Regions from separate parts of the Lutispora sp. QWL-02 genome, predicted to be linked through region 2. Evidence: riboswitches for the same ligand, from Rfam matches in the RefSeq annotation. Region 2 holds a riboswitch; each other region holds the start of a gene.
The links. Region 2 has a riboswitch for S-adenosylmethionine ahead of AC4HCY_RS01835 (methionine ABC transporter ATP-binding protein). Riboswitches for the same ligand answer to the same signal wherever they lie in the genome.

Region 1: it holds a riboswitch for S-adenosylmethionine, as region 2 does, so the genes downstream of both, AC4HCY_RS01185 (homocysteine biosynthesis protein) here and AC4HCY_RS01835 (methionine ABC transporter ATP-binding protein) in region 2, are expected to answer to the same signal.
Region 3: it holds a riboswitch for S-adenosylmethionine, as region 2 does, so the genes downstream of both, metK (methionine adenosyltransferase) here and AC4HCY_RS01835 (methionine ABC transporter ATP-binding protein) in region 2, are expected to answer to the same signal.

The regions. Positions count from the first base shown of each region.
Region 1 covers NZ_CM177762.1:276,860-281,512, reverse strand. Annotated here, with positions in the region: gene AC4HCY_RS01195 (UPF0280 family protein) at 1-329, opposite strand, end outside; gene AC4HCY_RS01190 (DUF362 domain-containing protein) at 322-528, opposite strand; gene AC4HCY_RS01185 (homocysteine biosynthesis protein) at 528-1,700, opposite strand; SAM riboswitch class I at 1,947-2,062, opposite strand; gene AC4HCY_RS01180 (vitamin B12 dependent-methionine synthase activation domain-containing protein) at 2,196-2,858, shown strand; gene AC4HCY_RS01175 (homocysteine S-methyltransferase family protein) at 2,851-4,653, shown strand, end outside.
Region 2 covers NZ_CM177762.1:449,047-453,699, reverse strand. Annotated here, with positions in the region: gene AC4HCY_RS01850 (ABC transporter substrate-binding protein) at 1-822, shown strand, start outside; gene AC4HCY_RS01845 (ABC transporter permease) at 870-1,715, shown strand; gene AC4HCY_RS01840 (ABC transporter ATP-binding protein) at 1,690-2,484, shown strand; SAM riboswitch class I at 2,541-2,647, shown strand; SAM riboswitch class I at 2,708-2,815, shown strand; gene AC4HCY_RS01835 (methionine ABC transporter ATP-binding protein) at 2,883-3,905, shown strand; gene AC4HCY_RS01830 (methionine ABC transporter permease) at 3,889-4,557, shown strand.
Region 3 covers NZ_CM177762.1:4,078,542-4,083,194, forward strand. Annotated here, with positions in the region: gene AC4HCY_RS19420 (helix-turn-helix domain-containing protein) at 1-104, opposite strand, end outside; gene metK (methionine adenosyltransferase) at 349-1,539, opposite strand; SAM riboswitch class I at 1,807-1,905, opposite strand; tRNA gene AC4HCY_RS19430 (tRNA-Tyr) at 1,991-2,075, opposite strand; gene AC4HCY_RS19435 (putative ABC transporter permease subunit) at 2,141-3,781, opposite strand; gene AC4HCY_RS19440 (ABC transporter ATP-binding protein) at 3,774-4,499, opposite strand; tRNA gene AC4HCY_RS19445 (tRNA-Val) at 4,636-4,653, opposite strand, start outside.

The sequences.
Region 1 (4,653 bases), 170 kb from region 2:
TTCAGGAGGGAAAGCCCTACATATTTGGATACGGCTCCTGCCACTGCCGCCATAGGCCCCACCTTTGCAGACTCTGCTGCGCGGCACATTTGCTTTACTATTTCGGGACTGTTTTTTTGAGGTTTAATGGAATCAAGGCTCGTAAGAAAATGCGGATTCTTACGAATATATTCATGAAGCTGGCTTCTGCATTTTATTAAAGCCCTCCTGGTTTCTTTCTCCAGATTATCCTTAGCAAAAATCTGAAGGTCCGATTCGCCTTCGGTCACATTAAAGCAGAGCAGATCCCTGGATTTCATTATTTCTCTGTAAAACCGTTCTTCATACATAAAGCCACCTGGTGGACATATCTATCGTAATGGCTCTCAAGGGGCAAGCCTTTATGCAGCTTTCACAGCCTGCGCAGCGGTCCTTATCAAAGGACAGGGTGCAATCCTTGCCTTCCATCCGGAGCGAATCGGAGCCGCATGCTGCGGTACAGGCTCCGCAATGTACGCATTTTTCTTTATTTATATATATCTTGTTCATTATATCCCTCCATCAACACTTTCCTTCAATGAATTAAGGGCTGAAACTTTTGGGAAAGCTTCTATGGGCTCCTGAAGTGTGAAGCCTTCCTCTGCCACCCATCTTTTGAGCTCCAGGGCAATCTTTCTCGCCTTATAAAGGCTGGAAAGGGGTGCGGTTTTTATTGTATTGCCGTCGAGGACCAATTCTCCGCTTCTCAATTCACCGTAGCTGCATTTGCCGAGGACGGGCTTGTTAAGACGGGACACGCTGTAGTCCACAATATTTGTATATATATCCTTGTTTTGCACCGACAGGTTATGGAGCAGATCCTTGTCGAGAACGGGTATAGGTATTCCTATGCCTACGAACAGGGAGGTGCCGTATTTTTCAAAAACCGCAGGCTTGATATATTCTGTGCTCATCTTCTTCAAATCACCTGTGACCGCAAGGGTGCAAGCTGGTGATAACGGTATGCCGTTTTCTCCCCTGGGTTTTTCGGTGACAAATTGTGTACCTTGCCAGGAGACATATCCTGCAGCGCCTGCCAGAAATATTTTTGTCCCTATGCCTATGGTCCTCAGGTAGGGATCATTCAATAAAGGGCTCAATTCCCCGGAAGTAGAGTAATTTATATTCTCCATATGGGGCTTCAGCACTCCCATATATGTGTGAAGGAGCCTGTCGGAAGTATTTATCGCTGCGGAATAGTTCTGATAGCAATTTCTGGGATTATAGAGGTAGGCTTCATTTATTAAATCCTTGGTAATATAGGTGTCTATCTCCTTCCTGGGATAGCAATCTGTCCCCGGGGAATAGGCCTTAAGATGCACAGGCTTACCATCTATCAGATCGCATATTACATGGGCTCCTCCGTATTCGATGCCCAGATCCTGTGAGGGCTCAGTGGCCCCTATATATGAATCTACTGCAGCAAGGCCGCCGTATGCATTGACATTGTTGAGCAAAATCTTAGTCATCCTTATTGGCGGGTCTGAATGGCCGAAGTTTATGAAGGCTCCGGAAGAACACATAGGGCCAAAGGTTCCGGTGGTCACCACATCAACATATTTGGCTGCATCTTGTATTCCTTTTTCTTCTGCTATGCTTATTACCTCTTCTGCCGTAACTACCACTGCCGTACCTTTCCTGATCTTCTCATTGATTTCTTCATAGCTTTTTTTAATGGACATATATGATTCTCCTCCTCTAATTTTTTTATCACTGAACTAACCCGCTCTAAGGCCCCCACCTCTATAGGCGGCGGGTGCCAAAAGCGGCTAAGTCCAGTATGGACTCGACTAACATTCAGTGGGGGTTGAATCCCCCTCTGAATGAAGTCTCGTTCAACAGAGACAAGGCGGAGCAAATTAAAAAGCTGCTCTCAGATAAGAAAGCAGCCGGCTGCAGGCTAATAAAGTACGATATACTTTATGCTATCCTTATCTCTCAGAATTTAAGCAAAATTCTGCAGGAATTGACACCGCTGCATTCGAATGAGAATGCCGGTTGTCGGGCTTCATTGGGCCAGTCCCTCCACCTCTCTGGATAAGATCTTATTCAATTATAAAGGTTTAAAAGAAATTTTATGCCAAATATGAGCATTTGTCAAGTAAAATTTTAAAAAGACCATCTTGCATTTTATATATATTAAAGTGTAATATATTCTAAACCGGAGGGATTTTTTTATGCATATAAACAGGAAAGAAGTTTTAAGATATTTGGGCCATAAGAATCAATATATGGATGAGAAGCTTGAAAAGCTTTTGACGGAATGCATTGCCGAGATGACCGAAGCTTTGAGGAAAAGCTTTGTTTATAATGTTTATGATATTGAAAGAGACGGGGATAAGATGGCTTTGAAGGATACAAACTTGATTTTTCAGAGCAAGGATTTGACCATGCATTTCCGGAATTCGGATAAATGTGCGCTGATGGCAGCCACATTAGGGCTTGAAGCGGATAGGAGGATCGCATACTATTCAAAAACAGACCTTACCAAGGGTATAGTGATGGATGCCTGCGCTTCTGCAGCCATTGAGGCTCTTTGTGATGAGGTACAGGAAGAAATAAGGATAGAGGCTCTAAAGGAAGGATACTGCTGTACTTCAAGATATAGCCCGGGCTATGGAGATCTGCCCATAACCCTTCAGAAGGGAATAATTGAGCTTCTGAAGGCATATCCGAGGATAGGGCTTACTGTTAATGAAAGCAGTATTATGCTGCCGCGAAAGTCGGTAACTGCATTTATAGGATGGCAGAGGCAGGAGAGCACCTCTGAGGGGAATAAATGCAGCAGGTGCAAGGACAGAAATTGTATATATAGAAAGTGTGGGGATATTAATGACTAAGGCTGTAAATTTTGACGGATTTCTCTTGTTTGACGGAGGGATGGGAACCATGCTCCAGGCTGCCGGAATGAAAGCCGGAGAATTGTCTGAGAGCTACAATATCCAAAGGCCGGAGGTCATAGAGCACATACATAGGGCCTATATAGATGCGGGAGCGGATGTGGTCACCACCAATACCTTCGGGGCCAACAGATACAAGCTGAAGGATATGGATTTTTCTTTGGATATGGTGATAAGAAGAGGCGTGGAGATAGCAAGGACTGCCGCAGGAGATAAGCTGGTGGCTCTGGATATCGGCCCTCTGGGCCAGCTTATGGAGCCCTATGGCAATCTGAGCTTTGAGGCTGCCTATGAAGCCTTCAGAGAGCAAATAACCGCCGGCACATCCGCCGAAGCTGACTTGATCCTTATCGAGACCATGTCCGATATATACGAAGCTAAAGCAGCTATACTGGCGGCCAAGGAAAATTCCAGCCTTCCGGTGATCTGCACCATGACCTTTCAGGCTGACGGAAGGACTCTGACGGGCACTGATCCTTTGACCATGGTAAATATATTGCAAAACCTGAATCTGGATGCCCTTGGCCTTAACTGCTCTTTAGGGCCTGAAGAAATGCTGCCTCTCATAGCTGAGGTGCTGAGGTATTCCAGATTGCCTGTGATAATCCAGCCCAATGCAGGCTTGCCGAAGATGGTAGGAAACAAAACCGTCTATGATATAAGCCCTGAGGATTTCGGCAGATATGGGCGCAGCATGGCCGAGCAAGGGGTAAGGATATTGGGAGGATGCTGCGGCACCACGCCTGAGCATATAAGAGCCTTGCAGAAGGCTCTGGAAGGGCTGAAGCCTGCCTTCACCAAGGCGGAGAGGATCACTGCCGCCAGCTCTGCTTCCTGTACGGTGGTTCTGGGCGAGGAGGTAAAAATCATAGGAGAGCGCATAAACCCTACAGGCAAGAAAAGGCTGAAGGAAGCCCTGATAAAAGGCGATATGGATTACATATTGAGGGAAGCGGTAAACCAGAAGGATAACGGAGCCCATATGCTGGATGTAAACGTGGGCTTGCCTCAAATAGATGAGAAAGCGCTGATGGTCAGGGCTATCAAGGAGATACAGGGCATTGTCAGCCTTCCCCTCCAGATAGACAGCGTGAGGCCGGAGGTGGTTGAAGCCGGGGCAAGGATCTGCAGCGGCAGGCCTATAATAAACTCTATAAATGGTGAGGAAAAGAGCATGGCAGAGCTTCTGCCCATCGCCAAGAAATACGGATGCCTGGTGGTGGCTCTGACACTGGATGAAAAGGGCATACCCAAGACTGCGGAGGAGAGGCTTCAAATTGCAGAGCGCATGATCGAGAAGGCTGCTGAATACGGCATAGGGAAGGAAGATATAATAGTGGACTGCCTTGTGCTAACGGCTTCGGCCCAGCAAAGAGAGGTGCAGGAGACCATAAAGGCTGTAAGGCTGGTCAAGGAGAACTTAGGAGTCAAGACTGCCCTTGGGGTCAGCAATGTATCCTTCGGCCTGCCGGCGAGAGGCCTTTTAAACAGGACGTTTCTGGCAATGGCCCTTGAAGCGGGCTTGGATGCACCCATCCTGAACCCTATGGAAGAGGATATGATAAGCACCATAAGAGCCTTTAATGTGCTGTCCAATGCGGATAAGGACAGCAAAGCATATATAAAAGCATATTCTGCCATAGAACAGAAGCCCGCCGATATTGGGGTCATGAGCAGCAGAGATCTGAAAAAGGTCATTATAGACGGGATAAAGGATGAAGCAGCTTCCCTGGTG
Region 2 (4,653 bases):
GGCTTAAAAGATGGTGAGAACCTCAAGGTAGATTTCCAGAATGCCCAGGGTGATATTCCTACAGCTCAGACTATCGCACAAAATTTTGCAAGCAGCAAAAAAGATATGATATTTGCAATAGCAACTCCTACAGCCCAGGCGGCTTATAATGCTACAAAGGATATACCAATACTCATAACTGCTGTTACAGATCCTGTAGATGCAGGTCTTGCAAAATCTCTGGAAAGGTCAGAAACAAATGTCACAGGTACAAGCGATGCTGCGCCTATGGGCAAGCAATTTGAGCTTCTTAAAAAGCTTATACCAAACGCTAAAAATGTAGGTATTTTATATAATACCAGTGAAAGAAATTCAGAAATACAGGTTCAAATGGCAAAGAAAATAGCCGGTGAATACGGCTTGGAAATAATAGCAAGTGGAATTACCAGCACCAATGAAGTGCCTCAGGCTGTTGACTCGCTGAAGGGCAAGATAGACGTGCTATATGTGCCTACAGATAATATGGTGGCTTCATCCATGGCTATAATATCCCAAAAATGCACTGAGAATAATATACCTGTAATAGGTTCGGAAAGAGCCCATGTGGAAGGCGGGGCTCTTGCCACAGAGGGAATAGATTACTACAAGCTAGGCTTCCAGACGGGGCTTATGGCTTTTGAAGTATTGAACGGCGCTAAGACTGAAGATATGCCGATAGAGACTCTATATGAAAAAGACACAGCTCTTACAATAAACTATGATGCTGCAAAGAAATTAAATATTTCCATACCTCAGGAAATAATAGACAAGGCTGAAATCATAAAAGGCGGTGCAGCCAATTGAACAATTTCTGGATAGGGGTATTGGAGCAGGGACTTTTATTTTCTATCATGTCCTTTGGGGTTTATATAACTTATAAAATTTTGGATTTTCCCGATCTGTCCGTTGAAGGCACCTTCCCGCTGGGTGCCTCTGTCACGGCGTTGCTTTTGGTGAAAGGCGCCGATCCCATTCTGGCCTGTATGCTTTCAATGTGTGCAGGCATGGCTGCGGGATTTGTTACAGGAGTGCTGAATGTTAAGTTTAAGATAACAAATCTGCTCTCGGGCATATTGGTGATGATAGGCTTATATTCCATAAATCTGAGGATCATGGGAAAGGCTAATACTCCTTTTTTCAATGCAAAGACTATTTTCTCGGGAGAAATTCCTCCCGTATTTGTGATAATGATATTGGCATTGATCGTAAAGCTGTTTCTTGATTTGATGTTCAAGACGAAGTTTGGTTTTATATTGAAGGCTACCGGTGATAATCATAATATGGTCACATCATTAGGCGTAGATATAGGAGTTATCAAAATAATGGGCATCATGCTTTCAAACGGATTGGTTGCTCTGGCAGGCTCTGTCATGGCTCAGTACCAGAGATTTTCCGATGTAGGAATGGGGAGCGGAATAATAGTTATGGGCCTGGCTTCTATCATAATGGGAGAAACCTTATTAAAAGCTTTCCCTATAATATTTGGGACAGCCTGCGCTCTTTTCGGATCACTGCTTTACAAGGGCAGTATAGCCATAGCCTTGAAGGCCGGCTTGCCTCCCACGGATTTAAAGCTTATAACCTCTGTTATAGTAATAGCTGCCCTGGCGGTTTATAACAGCGGTTTGAAGGTCAAGTTTGGGAGAAATCTACTTTCTGGGGGTGTAAAAGCTGTTACTGATACAAAATCTGCATAAAACCTTTAATAGGGATACAGTCAATGAAAATAAGCTTTTTCAAGGGCTATCCCTGGAAATCAAAGATGGAGACTTTATAACCATCATAGGCAGCAATGGAGCAGGAAAATCCACTTTATTAAACATCATCTCAGGAGGCATACAAAGCGATGAAGGCTCGATCCTGCTCAATAAAAGAGAGATATCCAAAACCCCTGAATATAAAATCAGCAGGCTGATAGGCAGAGTGTTTCAGGATCCTAAAATGGGAACTTCGCCTTCTATGACTGTGCTGGAGAATATGTCTATGGCATGGAATAAAAATAATAGGTACGGATTTTCATGGGGTATTGAAAAAAATAGAATAGCGGACATCAAAGATTCCCTCTCAAAATTATCCTTAGGATTGGAGGATAAGCTTGATGTAAAGGTAGGGCTCCTATCCGGGGGGCAAAGGCAGGCTATGGCCCTTCTGATGGCAGCCATATCAAATCCTTGCCTTTTGCTGCTGGATGAGCATATGGCCGCTTTGGATCCCAAAACCTCTGAGATTATTGCAGGGCTTACAGATAAAATAGTGAAGGAATGCAAAATAACCACACTTATGGTCACCCATAATCTCAAGCAGGCCATAGGTATGGGAAACAGGCTTATAATGATGCACAGAGGTAAAATTATTTTGGATATAAGAGATAAAGATAAAGAGTCCCTCACTGCAGAAAAGCTTTTAGCTTTATTCAGCCAAAAGGAATCGTCAGATATCATCAGCGATCGTTTGATGCTGGCATAAAAAAATAGTTGACATAGTTAAGAGGGCGTATTATACTATTATGTAAATGAATATTTATTCTATCAAGAGAGGTGGAGGGACTGGCCCGATGAAGCCCGACAACCGGCATTCTCATTCGAATGCATCGGTGTCAATTCCAGCAGCACAAGCTGAAAGATAGAAAGGAATTATCCTCTTCTGTTTTTCAGAAGAGTTTTTTTATTGTATAAAATTTAATATTATACTCTTATCAAGAGAGGTGGAGGGACTGGCCCGATGAAGCCCGACAACCGGCATTCTCATTCGAATGCATCGGTGTCAATTCCAGCAGCGTAAAGCTGAGAGATAAGAGAGGTGTGATCCCTCTTTTATCATTGAGGGATTTTTTATTTGTTTCTAACACCGGAGGGGGTACTAAAATGATCGATATAAAAGGCCTTTATAAAACATATACAGGCAAGGAAGGAAATACGGAAGCTCTGAAAAACATTAATCTCAGGATTGAGAAGGGTGATATTTTCGGCATAATAGGCTTAAGCGGAGCAGGAAAATCAACCCTCATCAGATGCATAAACAGGCTTGAAGAGCCTACGAAAGGCAGCATTTTCATTGAGAATAAGGATATCGTTAAGCTGAATGACGGCGAGCTTAGGGATATGAGAAGAAATATAGGAATGATATTTCAGCATTTTAATCTTTTGAGCAGGAAGAATTGCAGAGAAAATATAGCCTTTCCGTTAAAAATAATGAAATATGATAAACGAGAAATGGAGAAACGGGTAGATGAGCTATTGGATATTGTAGATCTAAAGGATAAAAAGTTCTCTTATCCCAGCCAGCTCAGCGGGGGACAAAAGCAAAGGGTAGCAATAGCCAGAGCTTTGGCTACCAACCCTAAAATACTTCTTTGCGATGAAGCTACTTCTGCTTTGGACCCAAATACCACATCTTCCATACTCAAGCTGCTGAAGAGCATAAATGAGACGCTGGGAATAACAATTGTGATGATAACCCATCAGATGGAGGTCATAAAGGAGGTATGCAATAAAGTAGCTGTGATTTCAGATGGAAGTATGGTGGAGCAGGGGAATACCTATGATGTATTTTCAAAGCCGTCTCATCCTATCACAAAGAGCTTTATAAAGGACGTATCCTTAAACATTGACAGAAATATAATAGATGATCCTGAAAATACTGAGGTTGTGAGGATTACATTTTTAGACCACAAGGCAAAAGAGCCGTTGATATATAAAATCATAAAGAATTTCGATATTGAGGCAAACATCCTGGCGGGACAGATGAACAGCATACAAGGAAGAACCTATGGAAATTTGGTTGTAGGCCTCAGGGGAACAGATGAAAAAATAGAGGCTGCAATAGGATACCTAAAGGATGAAGGCGTCATAGTAGAGGAGTTGAAATATAATGGAAGTTCTGATTGAAACAATAAAAAAAATAATGCTTTTAATGCCCAAGCCCCTTTATGAAACTCTATACATGGTGTTTGCATCCACATTGTTTTCGGTTATTTTCGGAATGCCTCTGGGCATCATAACAGCAATATCGGAGGAAGGCAATATTTGGGAAAGAAAGGGCTTGAATAAAGCTTTAAACGGGGTAATAAATATAGCAAGATCCTTCCCCTTCATAATACTGATGATTGCGGTCTTTCCGCTGACAAAGCTCATCGTGGGAAAAAGGATAGGCACAACTGCAGCCATAGTGCCCTTGACCATAGCAGCCATACCCTTTGTAGCCAGGCTCATTGAAAATGCGATAAAGGAGATAAGCCCCGGAATCATAGAAGCAGCCCAATCCATGGGTGCCGACGTAAAGCAGATAGTTTTCAGGGTGATGATACCGGAAGCATTGCCTTCCATAGCATCAGGTATAACCTTGACAATAATAAATCTCATAGGATATTCGGCAATGGCAGGTGCTATAGGGGGCGGGGGCCTTGGAAATTTAGCCATACGATTCGGGTATCAGGGATTCCAAAAAGATGTCATGATAGGAACTGTCATAGTATTGGTCTTAGTGGTTCAGATAATACAGGGCATTGGGAGCAGGATATATAATAAGTTACTGAAATAGATTTACAAAATATAAAAATTGCGAAGCATTTTTTATGGCTGCGAGGCACGGGGTACGGGGCACGGGGCACGTGGATTGAGCAGGACTCTGGAGTCA
Region 3 (4,653 bases), 880 kb from region 2:
TTTGCCATTGATACAGTGCTTATCTTTGCTTCTTTTAGCAAATCTTTTTTCATCATATCTCTATCTATAAGCATTTTCCAAAGCTTTTTATACGAAAATTTCATGGTATTCACCTTTCTGTTTCCAACAGTTTTCTTATAGGTAATATTATATAACTGATTTTAATTTTTCACAACTCAAATTTGAATTTGCAAATTCGCAAATTTCGAATCTTGTTTTGTACACAAAGAAAAGCCATATCAAAACTGTTATAGAATTGATATGGCTTTTTCTCGTATTCAGTTTACCTTGACCCTCGGTTCACAAGTTGTCCTTATGACTACTCGTATTCTCTCAGAGGTTTTTGTTCTATATGCCTGCTTCTTTTTTCAATATATCGGCTTTATCGGTTTTCTCCCAGGACACTCCTAAATCTGTTCTGCCCATATGACCGTAGGCTGCCAGCTTTCTATATATGGGTTTTCTCAAATCCAAATCCCTTATTATTGCAGCAGGCCTTAAATCAAATACCCGGGAAACTATCTCAGATATTTTATCATCGGCAATCTTTCCGGTGCCGAAGGTTTCGATAAGGACTGATACAGGCTTCGCAACTCCTATTGCATAGGCAAGCTGCACCTCACATTTGGAAGCCAGGCCTGCAGCCACCACATTCTTTGCCACATATCTTGCTGCATAGGAAGCCGAACGGTCAACCTTGGTGGGATCTTTGCCGGAGAAAGCTCCGCCTCCGTGCCTTGCATATCCGCCATAAGTATCTACGATTATCTTTCTCCCTGTCAAGCCCGAATCTCCATGAGGTCCGCCTATTACAAACCTGCCGGTGGGGTTGATATAGTACTTGGTTTTATCATCAAGCATATTCTTGGGTATGATAGGCTTTATGACATGCTCTATCATATCCTTCTCTATGGTGGCCTGATCCACATCAGGGCTGTGTTGGGTGGAAACCACTATGGTATCAACCCTTACAGGCTTATCATCAATATATTCAACAGTGACCTGGGTTTTTCCGTCAGGCCTCAAATAATCCAAAACACCGTCTCTTCTTACTTGGGCCAGCTTTCTGGCCAGTTTATGGGCCAAGGATATAGGCATAGGCATCAGTTCGGGAGTTTCATCACAGGCATAACCGAACATCATTCCCTGATCTCCGGCTCCGATGGCAGCGACATCAGCTTCGCTCATTTCTCCTTTTTTGGCTTCCAGCGCCTTGTCAACCCCCATTGCAATATCTGTAGACTGTTCGTGAATCGAAGTGATCACGCCGCAGGTATCCGCGTCAAAGCCGAACTTTGCCCTCGTATATCCTATCTCCTCCACGGTCTCCCTCACGATTTTCTGGATATCCACATAACAATTAGTGGTTATTTCTCCCATTACATGTACAAGACCTGTAGTTGCGGTGACCTCGCAGGCAACCCTTCCCATCGGGTCGTGTTCCATTATAGCATCCAATACTGCATCTGATATTTGATCACAGACTTTATCCGGATGTCCTTCAGTTACAGATTCAGAAGTAAACAGCTTTCTTACCATTTTATCTCCTCCTTTTTTTCTCTAGGGTATTACTTTAAGGTCAGCCTCTAGCTTCTGGCTGCTAGCCTCTAGCATTAGGGTATTCCTTACGGGTTTAAGAGAACGGAAAACACGGATTAACACGGAATCTTTCCCAACACGAAAAGATCCTTCAGTCGTTCCTCTTTCAGTGTAAAAATCCGTGTTCTCCGTTTCCCCCTATCTGCCCATAATCGGCATTAAAAAAAGCTTCCCTGATGAGAAGCTCATTTTCATAACGAAAATATATCCTCATCTTTCAGGAACAATCCTGCAGGAATTGGCACCGCGCTCAATGCCGGTTGCCGGGTTTCATAGGGCCCTTCCCTCCACCTCTCTTGATAAGGTAACCTTTATTCAGTTTGCAAAAGTATATTAGCACATTTGTCCAAAAAAGTCAACAAAAAAGCCCTTTCGGGTTTTTGTCTTAAAATGGTGGGGAAAGGTGGATTCGAACCACCGAAGTCTGAGACAACAGATTTACAGTCTGCCCCCTTTGGCCGCTCGGGAATTTCCCCACGTGACAAAGTCTATAATACAACAGATGCATAGCTTTTGTCAACATTATTTTTGTTGAAATTTATTACAACTCCTTATACAGCCTTGATCCGTATGAGGTTACAAATTTATACAGCAGCATATCCGCTATGATATAAAAGCCGAAAATCATAATAAAAGCGTAAATATAGTCAAGCCTTAACCAGACAACCAAGCCGAAATTCAAAGCTCCGAAAGCTACACTGATCAACATATTCAGCAATCCGTTCATATTCTGCTTTACGGCTTTTTGCTCATTGTCCCAATTTAATTTGGGGAATTTCAGGTCTATCATGATTCCTGCATAGTTTATAAAGAAGATGCAGGGCAAGCTCATCAAAAGCGCCGCAAAAATCAAATATATGGGAAAGGAGAACACAAGCCAGAGCACTATGAAAGCCATTATCATTCCCAAAAGGCCCATGAGTATACCTGTTTGAGCCTTTGCATTTATCTGTGTCTTATAATCTACCGGCAGATATTTTGATACATATAGGCTCTTCCCTTCTCTGGATATAGCCGTTGATGAAATCATATTTGAAGCACCTATGAAGAGAGCCGCAGCGGCTGCCCCTGCAAAAATATAAGGCAATACGCCGGGATCTTCCAAATACCTGGCCAGCTCCCTTATATCCCCCAGGTCTTCGTTTCCGGCAAAGAAAGGTATCAGTATGAATACAGGCCAGAGGAAATTCATCAAAATACAGTTCATGAAGTACACGGGACTTCTGTAAAGCAGCTTTAACTCCTTTGCTCTGAAAGCCCTTAAAGCGCTGAGCTTCCTGTACAAGCTCATTTTGGCGGCGCCGCTTTTAGGTCTTCTGGCCGGAGCTGCCTCTGTCAGGCCTATGACACCTTTGAAATAAAACTTTTCGCCAATATAAAAGAACAGTCCTATAAATGCTGCTGCACCGGCAATAGCCAATGCCATGCTTCCAATGGAGCGCAGCAGCTCACGGTAATCGGTCAGGGCCATGGTCATAAATCTGTTGATTATAAAAATATCCTGGGATTTGGAAAGCAAAGAATTATTCCCCTGCTGAAGCAGTTTCATCATATCCTCAGGATTTCCAAGCCTTCCGGAAAATTTCTGTATGATCATGTTAAAGCCTATGGCCATTGCCATTGCAACGATACCCGAAATCGTCTTCATCCGATCCTTATTTTTTACAAATTTAAAGCTTCGCATAACAAAGATGCTTAAGAAAGAGGAAAAAACCAGCGGCACTATAGGCAAAAGCAGATATGCGATGGCCCCATAAATATAATAAAGTAAATTTGCTTTATCCTTTATACCGTAGGAAACCAGCACCGGGAGAAAAAATACCAGCTGGGTCATATACTCATAAACCAGCACCGATGCAAACTTGGCTCCAAGTATCTGCCAGGGCTTCAATGGCAAAGGGAGCAGCAGCTCGATATCGTTGGAGTAATAAAAAACGCCCATGATGAAAAATATGCCCAATATGAATGTAACCAGACTCACCAGGGAAATAGCCGTCCACATTATAATACCCTGCTGCCCTACCGACGCCATAACGCCGTAGCCTTCCCAGGCCGCAGTCCATATAAGCGCTGCCATGGGAAGCATAGATATAGCTATCAGGGCTCCCAGGGCTATAGATTTTTTATTAAATTTAAAGTTTGTTTTCAAGAGGATCTTGACCAGCTTCAACATCTTATTCATTTTCTACCAACTCCAGGAACATATTTTCCAAGGATTCATCGCCCTTGAAATGCTGCCTCATTTCCTCAATAGAGCCATAAAACAATATTTTCCCTTTATTGATTATTGCTACTTTATCGCATATCTTTTCTGCTACCTCCAGCACATGGGTAGAAAAAAATACCGTCTTGCTTTTGGCAGCATGTTCTCTCATCATTTCTTTGAGAATGAAGGATGACTTGGGGTCCAAGCCCGTCATAGGCTCATCCAATATCCATACGCTGGGCTCATGCAGCAATACGCCCATCAATACGATCTTCTGCCTCATGCCGTGAGAATAGCTTTGAATCTGGTCAAAGAGCGCTTCTGCCATACTGAATCTTTCTGCAAGATTATCGATCTCGGGCTTTCTATCCTGAGACGGCACTTCATAAACATCAGCCATGAAGTTGAGGTATTCTATTCCCTTGAGCCTCAGGAACATATCCGGGCTGTCAGGCACAAAGCCAAACTGCTTCTTTGCCTTGATGGGCTCCTCCGAGATATCTATGCCGTTGATCTTGATGCTGCCGCTGTCACTATTTAGAATTCCTGTTATCATTTTTATTGTAGTGGTCTTTCCCGCTCCGTTAGGTCCCAGGAAACCGATAATTTCACCATCAGGAATCACAAGGCTTATATTATCCACTGCCTTATTTTTGCCCCCGAAAGTCTTCGATACATTGCTTATTTCTATCAAGATCATAACCTCCAGTTATTTAGATGATTATTTAAATATCTAATAGTATTCTACACTTATTTTATTATTTTATCAATATTATAGATAAAATATAAAATAAAAAACCGCAGGGAATCCTACGGTTAAAATTCATATATGGTGGGCACAATAGGGC